DNA from 2 places in the Terribacillus saccharophilus genome. Region 1 is predicted to be linked to the other one. Evidence: a T-box and tRNA genes for the amino acid it is inferred to sense, from the RefSeq annotation. Region 1 holds a T-box; the other holds one or more tRNA genes.
What was found. The T-box of region 1 lies ahead of thrS (threonine--tRNA ligase). A T-box ahead of a tRNA ligase gene usually reads a tRNA of that ligase, here a tRNA-Thr.
Positions count from the first base shown of each region.

Region 2: it encodes a tRNA-Thr, which carries the amino acid that the T-box ahead of thrS (threonine--tRNA ligase) is inferred to sense. The anticodon was not compared.

Region 1 is NZ_CP008876.1:2,346,624-2,355,385, reverse strand. Features, by position in the region: gene GZ22_RS11925 (ABC transporter substrate-binding protein) at 36-1,004, opposite strand; gene GZ22_RS11920 (FecCD family ABC transporter permease) at 1,123-2,124, shown strand; gene GZ22_RS11915 (FecCD family ABC transporter permease) at 2,121-3,128, shown strand; partial or broken gene GZ22_RS11910 (DUF3977 family protein) at 3,149-3,384, opposite strand; gene GZ22_RS11905 (HAD-IIB family hydrolase) at 3,381-4,157, opposite strand; gene GZ22_RS11900 (GNAT family N-acetyltransferase) at 4,154-4,669, opposite strand; gene GZ22_RS11895 (nucleotidyltransferase domain-containing protein) at 4,684-5,382, opposite strand; T-box leader at 5,445-5,660, shown strand; gene thrS (threonine--tRNA ligase) at 5,960-7,153, shown strand; gene GZ22_RS11885 (ABC transporter ATP-binding protein) at 7,186-7,947, opposite strand; gene GZ22_RS11880 (ABC transporter ATP-binding protein) at 7,944-8,732, opposite strand; gene nikC (nickel transporter permease) at 8,729-8,762, opposite strand, start outside.
Region 2 is NZ_CP008876.1:2,964-11,725, reverse strand. Features, by position in the region: gene GZ22_RS00065 (ArsR/SmtB family transcription factor) at 1-42, shown strand, start outside; gene GZ22_RS00060 (arsenical efflux pump membrane protein ArsB) at 62-1,360, shown strand; gene GZ22_RS00055 (FAD-dependent oxidoreductase) at 1,373-3,010, shown strand; gene GZ22_RS00050 (kinase) at 3,202-3,819, shown strand; gene GZ22_RS00045 (GNAT family N-acetyltransferase) at 3,966-4,505, shown strand; gene GZ22_RS00040 (dihydrodipicolinate synthase family protein) at 4,827-5,651, opposite strand; tRNA gene GZ22_RS00035 (tRNA-Thr) at 6,108-6,180, opposite strand; tRNA gene GZ22_RS00030 (tRNA-Asn) at 6,183-6,257, opposite strand; rRNA gene rrf (5S ribosomal RNA) at 6,289-6,401, opposite strand; rRNA gene GZ22_RS00020 (23S ribosomal RNA) at 6,514-8,762, opposite strand, start outside.

The sequences.
Region 1 (8,762 bases):
ACCCCTCCCCATTTTCACAGGGAAGAAGTTTTTCTTTACTTCACTAAGCTTTCCACCGCATCGTCCACGATTTGCTCGTTTGCAATCGGGCCAGTGTACAGCCAGCTTGTATCTTTATCGTATTTATACACATTGCCATCTTTAATAGCTGGTACATTTGCAAGTAGTGGATCGTCTAGGATTTCAGATCCATCACCTTCATCACTGTTGATCAAGAATAGATGGTCGACATCCATTTCCGCCAATTGCTCTAGAGAAACTGGATTCCAGTTTGCTGTTGCGCTTTCGGAAATTTCTTTGACACCTTCTGGAACTGTGATTCCTAGGTCACCGTAAAGTACCGCACCGCTGGATAGGTTCTCACTCACGATGTAAAGCTGTCCGCCAACAAGCCAGATAGCTGCAGCGGATTCATCTCCGATTGCACCTTGAATCTGTTCTTTTGCATCGGCTGCTTTTGCATCATAATCATCCAGAACTTTTTGAGCTTCATCTTCTTTACCGAAGATTTCACCCATTGTTTGCAGTTCTTTGCGCCAGTCACCGTTTTCTTCTGTACCCATTACATAAGTAGGAGCAATCTTATTGTACTGCTCATATTTATCGCCTTCTACCATGGATGCAGAATCCATGATGATCAAGTCTGGTTTAACGCTTGCTACTGCCTCGAAAGGAAGTGTGGAATCAATCGTTTGTACATCTTTCAAGCTGTCCTGCAAGTATCCTTGTGGATCGCCATTATTGACAGACCATTGCGCTACTGGTGTAATATCTAGCGCTACAAGGTTGTCCTCCAAATAAGAAGCTAGTACATTTTTAGGATTTGCAGGAATCTCGACCTCATGACCCATTGCATCTGTCACAGTACGAGTTTCATTACTCTCCTTATCAGAAGAATTACTTTCGGCATTATCACTTGAATCGTTATTGCCGCAACCTGTTATAATGAATACAACACTGGCGAAGACTGCCAGAAGTAAAAACATACTCTTTCTTTTGAACAAGGGACTCACCTCTTGGTTTATGTTATAATCTCATATTAGATGATAACAATTCTCATTATCAATTACAAGCGTCATTTCATTATTTTGGCATAGATAGAGCGTAGAAAGCGGGATAACGATGCAAGCACGCAGACTCATTGGTACAATCATACTTATCGCAGGTATCGCCCTGCTGATTTTTTCGATAGGACTATCCATTGCATTCGGTGTAGCGGATATTTCACTCAGCACTGTCTGGAATAGTATTTTCCATTATGATGCTACAAATACATCTCACCAGATTATTCATCGGCTTCGTATGCCTCGTACTGTAGCGGCAGTTCTAATTGGCGCAATGCTTGCTGCATCCGGATCGATCATGCAAGGGATGACTCGTAACCCGCTTGCTTCTCCGCAAATCATGGGAGTAACTTCTGGTGCGACGTTTATGATTGCGATTGCACTTGTCTTCCTGCCTGGCATCTCCAATGTGAATCTGCTTCTATTCTCATTTCTGGGTGCAGGACTTGGCCTAGGTCTTGTTTTCGGAATCGGCCTGTTAGCAAGAACCGGATTAACACCAGTGAAGCTGGCATTGGCAGGAACTGCTATCACTGCTCTGCTCGGAGCCTTCTCCAACGCAATGGCAATTCATTTTGATGTAGCACGGGATTTGAGCTTCTGGTACGCAGGCGGTGTTGCAAATGTACAATGGGATACAGTGAAGCTGTTATTTCCTGCTGCCGCAATCGGCTTGGTACTGGCATTATTCATCAGCGGATCTATTACGACACTTAGTCTCGGAGAAGATGTGGCAACTGGACTTGGTTTGAAGACTGGCCTGGTGAAAGCAGCAGGAGTGCTTGTTGTGCTGATTTTAACGGGAGCTGCTGTTTCGGTCGGCGGTACAATCGGATTTGTAGGATTGGTTATTCCACATATCACCCGGTTCCTCGTCGGACCAGATTATCGCTGGATCATTCCATGTTCAGCTGTATTGGGCGGTATTCTGCTTAATTTTGCGGATATCGCATCCCGGATGATCAATCCGCCCTTCGAAACACCTGTTGGCGCCCTCACAGCTTTAATCGGCGTTCCATTCTTTATTTATCTAGCTCGCCGGGAGGGTAAAAACATATGATACACTCTGCGAAAAAGACAAGTCTGGTAGCTATCGGATTAATAGTTGCTATTCTCATTATATTTTTCATCAGCTTGAATACAGGAACAATCCCGATTGGACCTTCAGATGTTGTGAAAACTTTGCTTGGTACAGGCGATGGATCGTTTGATGTGATTCTGTTTGATTTCCGTCTGCCACGTATGGTGATTGCGCTACTGATAGGTATCGGTATGGGTATCGCTGGCGCCATTTTGCAAGGTGTATCCCAAAATGGACTGGCCGACCCAGGTATATTAGGAATTAATGCCGGTGCAGGTTTCGCTGTAGTTCTTTATATTTTCTTCCTGCAGGACAAGCTAGCTGGTACCGGCAGCCTGCAAGTATTCATCATGCCACTGTTCGCATTCGCTGGGGCATTCCTAGCAGCAAGCCTTATCTATGCACTGGCATGGAAGAAGGGTGTCACTCCAGTCCGGTTGATCCTTGTCGGTATTGGTGTTAACGCCGCTTTCGGCGGTCTGATTATCGTCTTTCAGCTTATGATGGAGCCTAAGGATTTCACGCAGGCTACCATCTGGCTGAACGGCAGCATCTGGCAGACAAGCTGGAATTATGTATTGGCACTTCTGCCTTGGATTATTCTACTCGTCCCATATGCTATCTTTAAGGCAAAAGCGTTGAACGTTTTAACACTTGGCGACCAAATCGCGGTTGGTGTTGGGGCTCCGGTGCAAAAAGAGCGCACAATCCTGCTGCTCCTTGCTGTTGCACTGGCGGGAGCTTGCGTAGCCGCTGGGGGAGCAATCACATTCCTCGGACTTGTCGCACCTCACTTAGCCCGCCGCATCGTCGGACCGAATCATAAGCATCTGCTTCCGATTTGTGCACTTATCGGAGCACTAATCATGCTCGTAGCAGACACTTTGTCTCGGACGATTCTGGCACCATCAGAAATTCCGATTGGTTTGGTTGTTTCAGCAATCGGCGCGCCATATTTTATCTATTTGTTGATTAAAGAATGAACCCTCGCATTAGCGAGGGTTCATTTGCTTACTATACCGATTATGAATTTAAAGGATTTCCGGTTCTTTTTTGTTTCTTCCATCCATCCTTTGTATCTAAAATGAATACAGATTGATTTATCCAAATAGGAAGATAAAGAGAGTAGAAATATATCGGAAAGTCTATCCCCTTCTTTTCATGCTCTGTACCATCTTCATTTTCATATTCTGTCCGGATCAGCCAGTGATTCCCCAAACCAAACTCTATGTATTTCACGTAAGTGCCATGTTCGTTTGTTCATCATTGAATTCCTTTAAGCAATCTACAATGCTCTGTTCGCAAACATCATCCAAAGGAATGGCTCTATGTGCATAGCGCGCTAATTCTTCATGGTCTCCAATCATCACCGCATACTTGGCATTGCGAAACATCTCAATATCATTCGCATCATTGCCAAAAGCAATATAATCATTTTCCCTGATTCCAATTTCTTGTATTGCACTCCATTTATCGATACCTGGCGGACTAATATCTACAATATCCTCACCGCGATGACGATGAACCCGCAGCCCTAATTTTTCTGCCTCTGAAGCTATTTTTTCCTGATCAGCTGAATGAAGGATAAGGACTTTTACTACCTGTCCCAAATCCTCCAATAGCACTTTTTCAGCCAGTCCATTTGGATCAAGGTTGGACCTTATCGGGTGCTCTGGATCTCCTGTATATGCATAGTTCCATTCTCCGTCTATTAAGTAAGCAGCGTTGTATATATCTATTAGATTTTTCATGGCGGCTAATTGGATGGATGAAAATGCTTTAGAGAAAATCACCTTTCCATTACTGGAAATGAGTGAGCCATTGCCTCCAATAAGAGTGGTGGAATGAAAGTGCTCATCAATAACAGGCAGCAGATCACGGATTGGGCGAGCTGAAGCAAAGATTACTTGATGGCCATTCTGCTCCAGTTCTTTCAATGTGTCGATTATATTCTTTGTAACAGGTCTGCCTTTGAAACAAAGGGTACCATCCAAATCAAAAATGAAATTCATCTGCTCTCCTCCAAAATCAAAGCCATATGTATTTCTGATATATATGTATCTCCAATCTTCAATGCATGCTTTTCTACACCAAACTGCTTGAACCCAGCTTGTTCGTAAACATGCTTGGCAACCGGATTTGTCACAGCGACAGCAAGATTTAGCTTCTCGATGCCTTTCCTGTTTTTAGCCACTTGGATCATATGCTCTATCAGCATTTTCCCATACCCTTTTCCACGTGTTTCTGGTGCCAGATAAACCGCCACTAAATTAGCTCGGTGACGGAGTTTTGCTGGTGTTTCGTAACTTAATGTCGCATTTCCTGCAAGCGCATCATCCATAAATATTCCATAGGTCTCAGCATCCGAACTCTCAAAATTTCCCCTTATCCGCTCTATCGGGTTTCTCTGTTTCACCGCATCCTCATAGGAGGTACCAAATGCGTCAGGATGTGCCTGCAAGGCTTGTAGTCTTAGTTCCCAGTATGCTTCTGCATCAGCTGCTGTCAATTTTCTTATTTTCATAGATTTCTCCCCCCTCAACCCAAGTAATATCCTTCGAATAGGCGACCACCGAATGGCTCCAAGCAATCATCTGCAAGCTGCACGATAGGTCGCTTATTGTGTTGCTTATAAAATGCTTCTAAGCTTTGTTCAAATTGATGTGCAAGATTTGAGTCCATGCTCCTTAATTCCCGGAACATCCATTTACCAGAACCAATCCAATGCTGTCTGGAGCGCAGCGAAAAGATAGCCAGATCATTGATGAGTGTATTTGCCAGGAAATATGCTTCCCCGCCAATCTCTTTATCCAGAAAATCATCGATCAGATTCGTAATCATATACCGATAATGATCGATCTTTTGTTTGTTCCAAGGTGAAGGTCCAGCAGCGAATATACTGCTTGCTTCGGATTTCATTTTGGTAACAACCGGCGCCTCTTTCAGTACAATCGCTTCACTCACCATCCTTGGCATGGAAGGGATTCCGCGTTCTGCGTCACTTGCAAAGAAATTTTGGTAAGCTTCTCCTGTGTATACAAACACCTCTACCGGCCAACCTTCAAAAAACAACGATTCTCTGTACGCACGATCTTCTCCTGTATACAAAATAATGATATCCAAATCTGAAGTTACTGTTGCTTCCCCTCTGGCACAGCTTCCTGCAAGCATTGCTCCTTCACATTCCGGATGATTGGTCTCAATGAATCTTTTAGCAGTATCTTTTGGGTCTCTCAAAAAAATCCCTCATTTCCATTTGACGGATATATCCAGCATCTGTATACTGAGCATACAACAAAACAAAAGCATTGATAAGGACAAGATGCGCGCGCCTCTTTCTTTCAGAGAGTGAAGGAATTGCTGGAACCTTCGCAGATAAGCACATGCATTACCGCCTTTGAGCTATTACGGGGAAACTCAAGTATCCGTAATCGGGAAGACCGTTATCGTATTTTGGAGCGTCAGCTGTATGCTGATGGAATTAGGGTGGAACCACGACCGCAATCGTCCCTTTAGGGAGATGAGTGCGGTCTTTTTGTTTACAATTTTATATCTTAAAAGCGATGCGAAGGACATGATTCAGATCATCCCTCTCCTGACAGAAAGCAGGGTCACCGGCTGAGAGCCCTGCAGGAGAAAGATTTGGATTACCACCTTCAAGCTATAGCGGGGAACTAGCAGTATCCGCTATCGGGAAATCCGTTATCACGAATGAAGCGCCAGCATTGGCGGAATTTTGGGTGGAACCACGACCACAATCGTCCCTATCACGGGAGGATTGTGGTCTTTTTTATATATAAAAGGAGGAATTATCATGAACAAACAAGCAGAAGCAGAAAAACGAAACCATCGGAAACTTGGTCAGCAGCTCGAACTTTTTCTTAGCATGGAGGAAGCACCAGGTATGCCTTTCTTCTTGCCAAAAGGAATGGTGTTACGCAATAAACTGGAGGAGCTGTGGAAAGAAAAACATGCACAGGCTGGATATGATGAAATCAAGACTCCGATCATGATGAAGCAGCAGCTCTGGGAGCAGTCCGGCCACTGGGATCACTATCACGAAAATATGTATTTCTCAGAAGTGGATGATCAGCGTTATGCTATTAAACCGATGAGCTGCCCAGGAGCAGTCCTCATCTACAACAGCAAGCTACGCAGTTATCGCGACCTTCCTTTACGTTATGCAGAATTAGGACTGGTACATCGGCACGAATTGTCCGGATCTCTAAACGGACTGCTGCGCGTCCGTTCATTCACACAAGATGACGCGCATCTGTTCGTTCGGGAAGATCAAATTGAACAAGAAGTGGAGAAAGTATTGCAGCTAATCGATACATTTTACAGCCTATTCGGCTTTTCTTATGAAGTAGAGCTTTCCACTCGTCCAGAGGACTTCATGGGTTCGCCAGCTGTTTGGGATAAAGCGGAGGCAGCCTTAGAGAATGTCCTAAAACGACAGGGAATTGCTTATAAAGTTAACGCTGGTGATGGTGCTTTCTACGGACCGAAAATTGATTTCCACATACTCGACAGCCTTGGCCGCAGCTGGCAATGCGGGACTGTTCAGCTAGATTTCCAGATGCCGGAGAAATTCGACTGCAGCTATATCGATCAAGAGAACAGCCGCAAACAGCCGATTATGATTCACCGGGCAATCTACGGTTCAATCGAGCGTTTTATGGCCATTCTCATCGAGCATTACGCAGGAGACTTCCCATTCTGGTTAGCACCAGTTCAAGCAAGCGTTCTTCCTATTAGCGACGCACATGCTGATTACGCACATGCAGTTTGTGAGGAATTGCGGAAGGCAGGGTACCGTGTGTCAGTGGATGACCGTTCAGAGAAAATAGGATTGAAGATACGGGAAGGGTCACAGCAGAAGATGCCTTATCTGTTAATAGTCGGAGACAGTGAGAAAGAAAACAAAACAGTTGCTGTCCGGAAACGGCCGGAAGGAAATATTGGAGAGATGTCTTTGGAAAGTCTTATCAAAGAGTTTGAAGGATAAGAGAAAAGCGGATGCTCCTCGGGTGCATCCGCTTAAAATATGCTGATCAATTCTTTCGTATATGCATGTCGGCTATTATCATAAATATCTTCCTTCTGAAAAATATCCAGCAGCTCGCCATCTTTCATGACTGCAATGCGCTGACAAAGCTGATAAACAGCTGCCAAATCATGTGAGATGAACAGATAGGACATGCCCAGCGTCTTTTGCAGGGACGAGAGAAGTTCGAGAACGGCTCCTTGGGAAAGTACATCAAGACTTGCTGTCGGTTCATCCAAAATAATGAGTTTTGGCTCGATGCTAATTGCGCGCGCAATGGTTACGCGTTGCTTTTGTCCGCCACTCAGCTCATGTGGATAACGGTCGCCAAGTTCTTTCGGCAGTTCCACCGCTTCGAGCAACTGCTCCACAAAACCTTGTTTTGAAGAGAATGTAAAGTGCTCCAGTTCAAGCTCCCACTGAAACTGTAAGTAAGGATCCAGCAAGGAGTCCTTGATTTTCAGTTTTGGATTAAGTGCTGCAGTTGGATTTTGAAAAACTGTCTGAACGTTTCGGCGATAGTCTCGAAACTCCTTACGATTTGCATTGGCTAGGGGCGTACTATTATAAATGATAGATCCGCCATCAATCTTTTCTACACCTAGCAGACAGCGAGCCAACGTACTTTTACCACATCCGCTTTCGCCTACTAATCCCAAGCTTTCCCCTTGTTGAATGGAAATTGAAACATCATTCACAGCCAGCTTGCCAGGAGTATAGCTCTTTTTCAAATTACTGATTTCCATAACAGTCATGACTTGCTCGCCTCCTTGATGCGCATTGGAAGCGTTGGTGCAGCTTGTATAAGCTGTTTGGTATACGCATGTTCAGGCTGATGGATGAGCTTCTGTTTTGATCCAGATTCAATGATTTTTCCATCTTTCATGACAGCGATCTTATCTGCATAACGCGCAACATGTCGCCAATCATGTGTGATGAAAAGAATCGCACAGCCTGTTTTTTGCTGGAGCTCTTGAAGCAAGGAAAGAATCCTATGCGCAGATACGCTATCAAGTGCAGTTGTTGCTTCATCTGCAATCAGAATATCAGGTTCTAAAAGAAGTGCTAGCGCGATAGACGCACGCTGCAGCTGGCCTCCGCTCAGCTGGAATGGGTATCTCTTAACTAAAGACGCATCCAGACCAACCGATTCAAATGCTTCTTTTATCATGTTTTTACGCTTCTTCTTCTCTTTCACTCCATGCGTTTGCAAATACTCATCCATATGCTGCTGAATCATCAGAAATGGGGTGAAAGAACCGTGATAATCTTGGAAAATGTAACTGATCGCTTTCCCTCTCAATTGGTTCATTTCTGTTTTTGGATGTTCGAGGATATTGCTGCCTTGGTAGCTTACGCTGCCAGAAGCTCTTAAATTAGGTCCAAGCAACTGTCCGATTGCTTGTGATAGCATCGTTTTCCCGCTGCCGCTTTGACCTACGAGGGCAAACCATTCTCCTTTATCGATTGTCAGACTGACACGGTCAACAATCATTTTCTCTCCATGTGATACGGTTAGATCATTAATCGATAAAATCATGGCTGCACCTCCTTTTTCACATCGAATTTA
Region 2 (8,762 bases), 1.1 Mb from region 1:
CTTGTAAAGTTGCGGACCAAAGCAGAAGCAATCACTTGTTAAGTAAGGAGTTTTTATACACATGTTAACAACTGTTCTAGCCTGCACTATCTTTCTTATCACACTTATTTTTATCATCTGGCAGCCTAAGAATCTCAATATCGGCTGGACAGCCTGTGGCGGAGCTATACTAGCCTTATTGGCAGGTGTAGTTGATTTTACGGATGTATGGGAAGTGACAGCAATTGTCTGGAATGCCACCTTGGCGTTTGTGGCAATCATATTAATATCACTCATTCTGGACAGGATTGGATTTTTTGAATGGGCTGCTTTACATATGGCCGCTGCTGCCAAAGGTAATGGTGTAAAGATGTTCATTTACGTCTGTCTGCTTGGCGCGGTCGTTTCTGCCTTTTTCGCAAACGATGGAGCGGCTCTGATTCTGACACCCATTGTTCTGGCAATGGTTCGGGCACTGCGCCTTGACGAAGCACTCGTCTTTCCATTTATTATCGCGAGCGGGTTCATTGCCGATACGACATCCTTGCCGCTTGTTGTAAGTAATCTTGTGAATATCGTTTCTGCCGATTTCTTTGATATAACGTTTCTAGAATATGCATCTCGAATGATCGTACCTAACTTTATTTCGCTTGCAGCAAGTATATTGGTGTTATATTTATTTTTCCGTAAACGAATACCTGCAACCTATGATACTGCAGCTGTGAAAGTACCAATGACTGCAATTAAAGATAAGAAATTGTTTAAACTATCTTGGTATGTGTTAGCGTTGTTGGTAGTCGGTTACTTGGTTTGCGAGTTCTTACATATCCCTGTCTCTTTTGTAGCCATCAGTATTGCTTTTATTTTCTTGGCTTTTGCTCGGCGCAGTCCAGCAGTCGAAACTAAAGCTGTTGTGAAAGATGCACCGTGGAATATCGTTTTCTTCTCTATCGGTATGTATGTGGTTGTCTACGGATTGCGTAATGTAGGTTTGACTGACATACTTGCTGATAGCATTCAGTATGTTGCCGATCAAGGCATGTTCATTGGAACCTTGGGCATGGGCTTTATCGCAGCCATCCTGTCATCAGTTATGAATAATTTGCCGACAGTCTTGATTGACGCGATTGCCATTTCCCAGACATCCACTTCCGGCGCGATACGGGAAGCCCTTATATATGCAAATGTGATTGGATCCGATCTTGGTCCGAAAATCACACCGATTGGATCATTAGCGACTCTTTTATGGCTTCATGTACTGTCACAAAAGGGCATGCGTATCACGTGGGGTACTTATTTCAAGTCAGGAATCATCCTGACTATACCAACGCTGTTACTGACACTTACAGGATTATATGTTTGGCTCATTATCATCCATTAAAGGAGAGATACTATGAAAATTCGTATAATAGGATCCGTCGCAGCCGGAACGTCTGTTGCTGCCAAAGCACGCCGAAACAACGAAGAAGCTGATATTCGCATTTATGACAGAGATTATGATATATCCTACAGCGTCTGCGGCATCCCTTACTTTGTCGGTGATGAAGTCGAGGATCTGGAGACACTAAATCCGCGCAATCCAGCATGGTTCAAGAAACGCTATAATGTCTCGATTCAGACCAGACACGAAGTAATTGATATAGATCATGCTGCTAAAACCTTAACTATAAAAAATTTGGATACAGAAGAAACAATGACGGACACGTATGATGTTCTTGTCTTCGCTACTGGCGCTAGTCCAATAACACCTGATATAGAAGGCACAAAGCTGGAGCATGTCTTTCACGTTCGTACGATTCAGCATGCAGGTGCAATCGACCAGTTCATCGAATCTAGCGTGCCAAAGAAAGCTACCATCATTGGTGCCGGTTATATTGGATTGGAAATGGCTGAACAACTGACTCATCTAGGAATTGAAGTAACAATTATTCAGCGCAGCAACCAGGTGATGAAACATCTGGATAAAGATATAGCTGATCATGTGGCCGATACTTTGGAAGCGCATGGTGTAAAATTGCTGCTCGGACAAGAAGCTATCCGTATTACCAATACAGAGGTTATTACTTCCAGCGGAGATACCATTGCATCTGATATAGTTTTCCTGGCTGTTGGTGTTCAGCCGAATACAGCTTTAGCTGAAAAGATTGGCGTCAAAATTGGAGAAACCGGAGCAATTGCAGTAAACGAAAAAATGCAAACCAATTTGCCGGATGTATATGCAGTCGGTGATGTGGCAGAGAGCTTCTCAGTTATTACAGGTAAACCGCTCTATCGACCGCTCGGTTCCACTGCTAACAAGATGGGGCGCATAGCAGGTGATGTCATTACCGGTGGCACTTCTGCTCACCGAGGTATTCTTGGCACCGGTATTGTCCGTATATTCGAATTAGCTGTTGGGCAGACCGGTATGAATGAACAAGAGGCTCTTGCGCATGGATATGATATCGAGACGCTGCATAATATCAAACCTGCTCGCGCTGCTTATCTTGGTGGCAAGGAGATTACCATAAAAGCAACTGCTGACCGAGCAACCGGTCTTCTTCTTGGTGTTCAAGCAGTCGGTGAAGAAGGCGTGGACAAGCGCATCGACGTATTTGTAACAGCTATGACCTTTGGAGCCAAGGCAGAGGACCTGTTCCATCTCGATTTAGCATATGCTCCCCCATTCAGCACAACAAAGGATCCAGTCATGTATACAGGTATGGCACTGGATAATGCAATCAAGAAGCATAATAAGCTGCTTACGCCAAAAGAACTGCAGCATCGGCTAAGCCAAGGTGAATCTTTTCAGATCATTGATACACGCGCGCGGTCCCAATATGAAACATCCCACGTGCCAGAAGCTCATAGCATTCCTTTAGCAGAGCTCAGGGAGAAAGCAAAAGAACTTGATCCGAAAAAGCCGACCCTTTGCTACTGCAACAGTGGTGTCACAGGTAATGCTGCACAAAATATTTTGCGTAACATGGGATTTGAAGAAGTATACAATCTATCTGGCGGGAATAAGAATTATCAGAAGTACAGGTCATGAGAAAAGCCGCATACGTTTGTATGCGGCTTTTTGTTACAATGATTCTGTGATTGAACTTTTGTGTATCAGGTACACTAAATTATGTTCACATCAGTTATTCGTTAGTACTAATGTTCCAAATGACTATTTCTTTGTTTAATATCGTAAAAATAATATGAAACAAGCTGGAAACGGCGAAAGGATTAATTCAAATGGAAGATTTAATACAGCAAATAAAAAAGAGATTTAAACAACATGACCAGAATAAACCATTTCTCATCGCCTTAGATGGTTTAAGCGGCTCAGGGAAAACGACATTGGTGCATCAGCTTAAAAGCAATTTTGATGACACTGTCGTCATACATATTGACGACCACGTGGTGGAAAATGCCAAGCGATATAATACAGGTCATGAGGAATGGTTTGAGTATTACCATTTGCAGTGGGATACGATTTACTTGAGAGATAACTTATTTAAAAAGCTAAATAACAATCACTCTGATATTCAATTGATGTTTTATGAAAGAGAAAAAGATACATTTAAAAATAAGTCCATAGAGTTTACTAGTAAGAGTATAGTAATTGTTGAAGGCATCTTCCTACTAAGAAAAGAATGGAAGGATTTCTATGATTATATCATTTTCCTGGATTGTCCTCAGGAAATAAGGCACGAGCGCGCACTTGATCGCGATGCTTACATAGGAAGTTTTGAAGAGAGATTAAGAAAGTATAAAGAAAGATATTGGATTGCAGAGGATTATTACATGGATACTGAAAATCCTATGAAAAAAGCACACTATATTCTGCGATATAAAGATATAAAGATATAAAGATATAAAGATATAAAGATATAAAGATATAAAGATATAAAGATATAAAACAGTATAAGCCTAAACACTAAAAAACCGAGTGCTCTTTAAACTATTTAAATTATAATCAATAAAATAATAAATCTGAAGTAATTGAGGGTGAGTATATGGATTTCCCCGATTTAGAAACAGACCGATTATACTTAATTCAACTATCCGAACCACATGTCGAGGATTTTTTCGATATCCTTTCGCGTGATGATGTAACTAAATACTATGGAACGGACCCACTCAATAGTCGTGATGAAGCCCTAGAAATCATCCATATGTTTCAAGAAGCATACGATAAACAGATTGGTATAATGTGGAGCATCATGTTGAAGGAGAGCAATAAATTCATAGGTAGTGGTGGGATCAGCAATATCTTTCTTAAAGGTAAGAGAGCAGATATAGGTTTTGATTTGCACCCTGATTATTGGGGAAGTGGTTATGCAATGGAAGCCTGTAGAGAAATCTTAAATTATTCCTTTGGTAATTTGGAATTGTATAGGATTGGAGCTCAAGTCTATCCTAATAATCATGGATCAAGAAAATTATTAAAACGACTCGGTTTCTCTGAAGAAGGATTATTACGTAGTTACTTTTATCAAAGAAATCAATTTCATGATGCACTTACTTTGTCTTTGTTAAAAGATGATTGGGCTTGATTAAAAGTTGGGCGGTCAACTGGACGGACGTCTAAATAAATACTCTCCTTCAAAAATTAAAGGAAAGCATAAAAAAGCTCTAGAAACATCACATTTCTAGGGCTTTCTCTATAAGCTTGGGTAGTGGACTTGAACGGTTTCCCCCCAACCTTACCATGGTTCATATCCTATGCGGCAGTATAGGGTGGATGGTGTTATATCGGGCTATATATAGCAATAAGTACGCTAGTTTGAAGAAGGTATTGAAATTACTGGTCGGTTTGGTCAGCTGATGGCTAAAGTTGATTGATTAATCTCCCTTTTCAGATCAAGGTTTTTTACTTAATTACCAAGAGGGCTTCTGCAAACACCTAAGTCTTCACCACGACTGTTCAATTCTTTTTTTAAGTTAACTAACAGTGAACCCGCATAAATTGTATCTAGTAAGTTCTTCATTTCCTCTAACTCTTCTCCACGATGATTCTGTCCCTTTAGTAATACTTCAAACCAATTTCTAATTCCTTCAGGATCCAAATTACCCGCTATAGAAGATAAACGATTAAAACCATGATGTGCTATCTTATCTTCTAATCCTTGTTCTCCTCCAGCATAAATGTAATACTGTTTGTCACTTTCTATGTTTATTTTTTCGATTTTACTTTTCTCCCCAGCTTCTTTAATCCCAATAATATTCTTTAAATTTAATAATTTATTTATGGTATCGACTTCTAAATCAAAACCGGTTCTCGCAGGATTGTTATATAAGATTGCCTGTTTTTTTGAAGATGATAATATTTTCTCAGTATATCTAATAGCTTCTTCTTGAGAAGGTTTTATATACGGCGGGTATCCTATCAATATTGCTGCTATATTTGTTTTACTTATATGCTTAGCAAGTTCTTCTGCTTCCTTTTGTCTTATAGAAGCTACTCCAAAAATGATTTCCATATTATTAACTAACTCTTGCTCTTTTCCTATAGCTTCCAACAAAATTAACTTTTCACCTAGACTCAAGCTGTGCTGTTCACCTGTAGATCCACAAACTAATACAGAACGGACACCCTTTTGATATAAATGCTTTATATGATTGATTGTCCCTTCAACATTTAAACTTTCATCACTATAAAAAGCTGTTGGTACAGCTATATGATAATCTTCCTTTAACATACATATCTCTCTCCTTTTTTCATTAAACAAATGAATTTTATATCATATATATTATTGCAATTGACTTTTTGAATCTTACAATAGAAGCTGTTGATAACTTGACGAAGCATTATTTGAAGGGTTAACTGGAAGTTATGAAATTTGTTAAAGATTATCTTATACTCATTTGGTTCAAAAGAATAAGTGAGATCTGTCATGAAGAAAGAGAGTGGACTTAGACTATTGATACAGAAATCATTTTTTACGATTGTACAAATAGCACAAATTTAATTTTTTACTCTTACTAATAATAAATAAGTAATTGCGGTTAGATACAGGGATTATAACACGCATTTTTCGACCTCCACGCACACAAATCTTGAGTTTGATCAATTGCAAGTTCCATAGCTCTACAATAACTATAAAGGAGCATAAGAAAAACCCCAGAAACTCAGTGTCTCTGGGGTTTTTCTTATAAGCTTCCTAGCGGACTTGAACCGCTGACCCCCACCTTACCATGGTGGTGCTCTACCGACTGAGCTAAGGAAGCAGTGGCTCCACAGGCAGGATTCGAACCTGCGACCGATCGGTTAACAGCCGATAGCTCTACCACTGAGCTACTGTGGAACAATAATAAATATGTATACAAAAAAGAACTGCCTGGCAGTGTCCTACTCTCACGGGGCGAACCCAACTACCATCGGCGCTGAAGAGCTTAACTACTGTGTTCGGCATGGGAACAGGTGTGACCTCTTCGCTATTACCACCAGACAATTCAAGAATTCAATTGAATGAACCCTCAAAACTAGATAAGAAACATGTCCTGCCAGACATCTCATGCGGCCAAGCACCGGAGTGCTTGGACTTTGGCGTTGACTTAAGTTTAGTTAAGTCCTCGATCGATTAGTATTCGTCAGCTGCACGTGTCACCACGCTTCCACCTCGAACCTATCTACCTCATCGTCTCTGAGGGATCTTACTCATTTAAAATGATGAGAAGTCTCATCTTGAGGGGGGCTTCATGCTTAGATGCTTTCAGCACTTATCCCTTCCGCACGTAGCTACCCAGCTATGCTCCTGGCGGAACAACTGGTGCACCAGCGGTGCGTCCATCCCGGTCCTCTCGTACTAAGGACAGCTCCTCTCAAACTTCTAACGCCCACGACGGATAGGGACCGAACTGTCTCACGACGTTCTGAACCCAGCTCGCGTACCGCTTTAATGGGCGAACAGCCCAACCCTTGGGACCGACTACAGCCCCAGGATGCGATGAGCCGACATCGAGGTGCCAAACCTCCCCGTCGATGTGGACTCTTGGGGGAGATAAGCCTGTTATCCCCGGGGTAGCTTTTATCCGTTGAGCGACGGCCCTTCCATACGGCACCGCCGGATCACTAAGCCCGACTTTCGTCCCTGCTCGACTTGTAGGTCTCGCAGTCAAGCTCCCTTCTGCCTTTGCACGCTACGAATGATTTCCAACCATTCTGAGGGAACCTTTGGGCGCCTCCGTTACTCTTTGGGAGGCGACCGCCCCAGTCAAACTGCCCACCTGACACTGTCTCCGAACCGGATAACGGTTCTGGGTTAGAATGTCAATACAGCCAGGGTGGTATCCCACGGATGCCTCCACCGAAGCTAGCGCTCCGGCTTCTAAGGCTCCCACCTATCCTGTACAAGCTGTACCAACATTCCATATCAGGCTACAGTAAAGCTCCACGGGGTCTTTCCGTCCTGTCGCGGGTAATGCGCATCTTCACGCATAGTATAATTTCACCGGGTCTCTCGTTGAGACAGTGCCCAAGTCGTTGCACCTTTCGTGCGGGTCGGAACTTACCCGACAAGGAATTTCGCTACCTTAGGACCGTTATAGTTACGGCCGCCGTTTACTGGGGCTTCGGTTCACAGCTTCGGGACGAAGTCCCTAACCATTCCCCTTAACCTTCCAGCACCGGGCAGGTGTCAGCCCCTATACTTCGCCTTACGGCTTTGCAGAGACCTGTGTTTTTGCTAAACAGTCGCTTGGGCCTTTTCACTGCGGCTTCTCCTTAAAAGAAGCACCCCTTCTCCCGAAGTTACGGGGTCATTTTGCCGAGTTCCTTAACGAGAGTTCTCCCGATCATCTTCGGTTACTCACCGTGCCTACCTGTGTCGGTTTGCGGTACGGGCACCTATTTCCTCACTAGAGGCTTTTCTTGGCAGTGTGAAATCAGGAACTTCGGTACTAAATTTCCCTCCCCATAACCGCCTGGAATTAGTGTTGAGTGGATTTGCCTGCTCAACTTCCTCACGGCTTGGACGCGCATAACCAGCAGCGCGCTTTCCTTATCCTCCTGCGTCCCCCCATCGTTCAAGCGGATTTAGGTGGTACAGGAATATCAACCTGTTGTCCATCGCCTACGCCTTTCGGCCTCGGCTTAGGCCCCGACTAACCCTGAGCGGACGAGCCTTCCTCAGGAAACCTTGGGCTTTCGATGAAAGAGATTCTCACTCTTTTTTCGCTACTCATACCGGCATTCTCACTTCTAAGCGCTCCAGCCGTCCTCACGATCGACCTTCACTGCCCTTAGAACGCTCTCCTACCACTGACATCGTAGATGTCAATCCGCAGCTTCGGTGGTGTGTTTAGCCCCGGTATATTTTCGGCGCAGCGTCACTCGACCAGTGAGCTATTACGCACTCTTTCAATGATGGCTGCTTCTAAGCCAACATCCTGGTTGTCTAAGCAACGCCACATCCTTTTCCACTTAACACACACTTTGGGACCTTAGCTGGCGGTCTGGGCTGTTTCCCTTTCGACCATGAACCTTATCACCCATGGTCTGACTCCCAAAGTAGATTGATTGGCATTCGGAGTTTGACTGAATTCGGTAACCCGATGAGGGCCCCTAGTCCAATCAGTGCTCTACCTCCAACCATCATCCTTTGAGGCTAGCCCTAAAGCTATTTCGGAGAGAACCAGCTATCTCCGTGTTCGATTGGCATTTCACCCCTACCCACACCTCATCCCCGCACTTTTCAACGTGCGTGGGTTCGGGCCTCCAGTCAGTGTTACCTGACCTTCACCCTGGACATGGGTAGATCACACGGTTTCGGGTCTACGACCACCTACTATATCGCCCTATTCAGACTCGC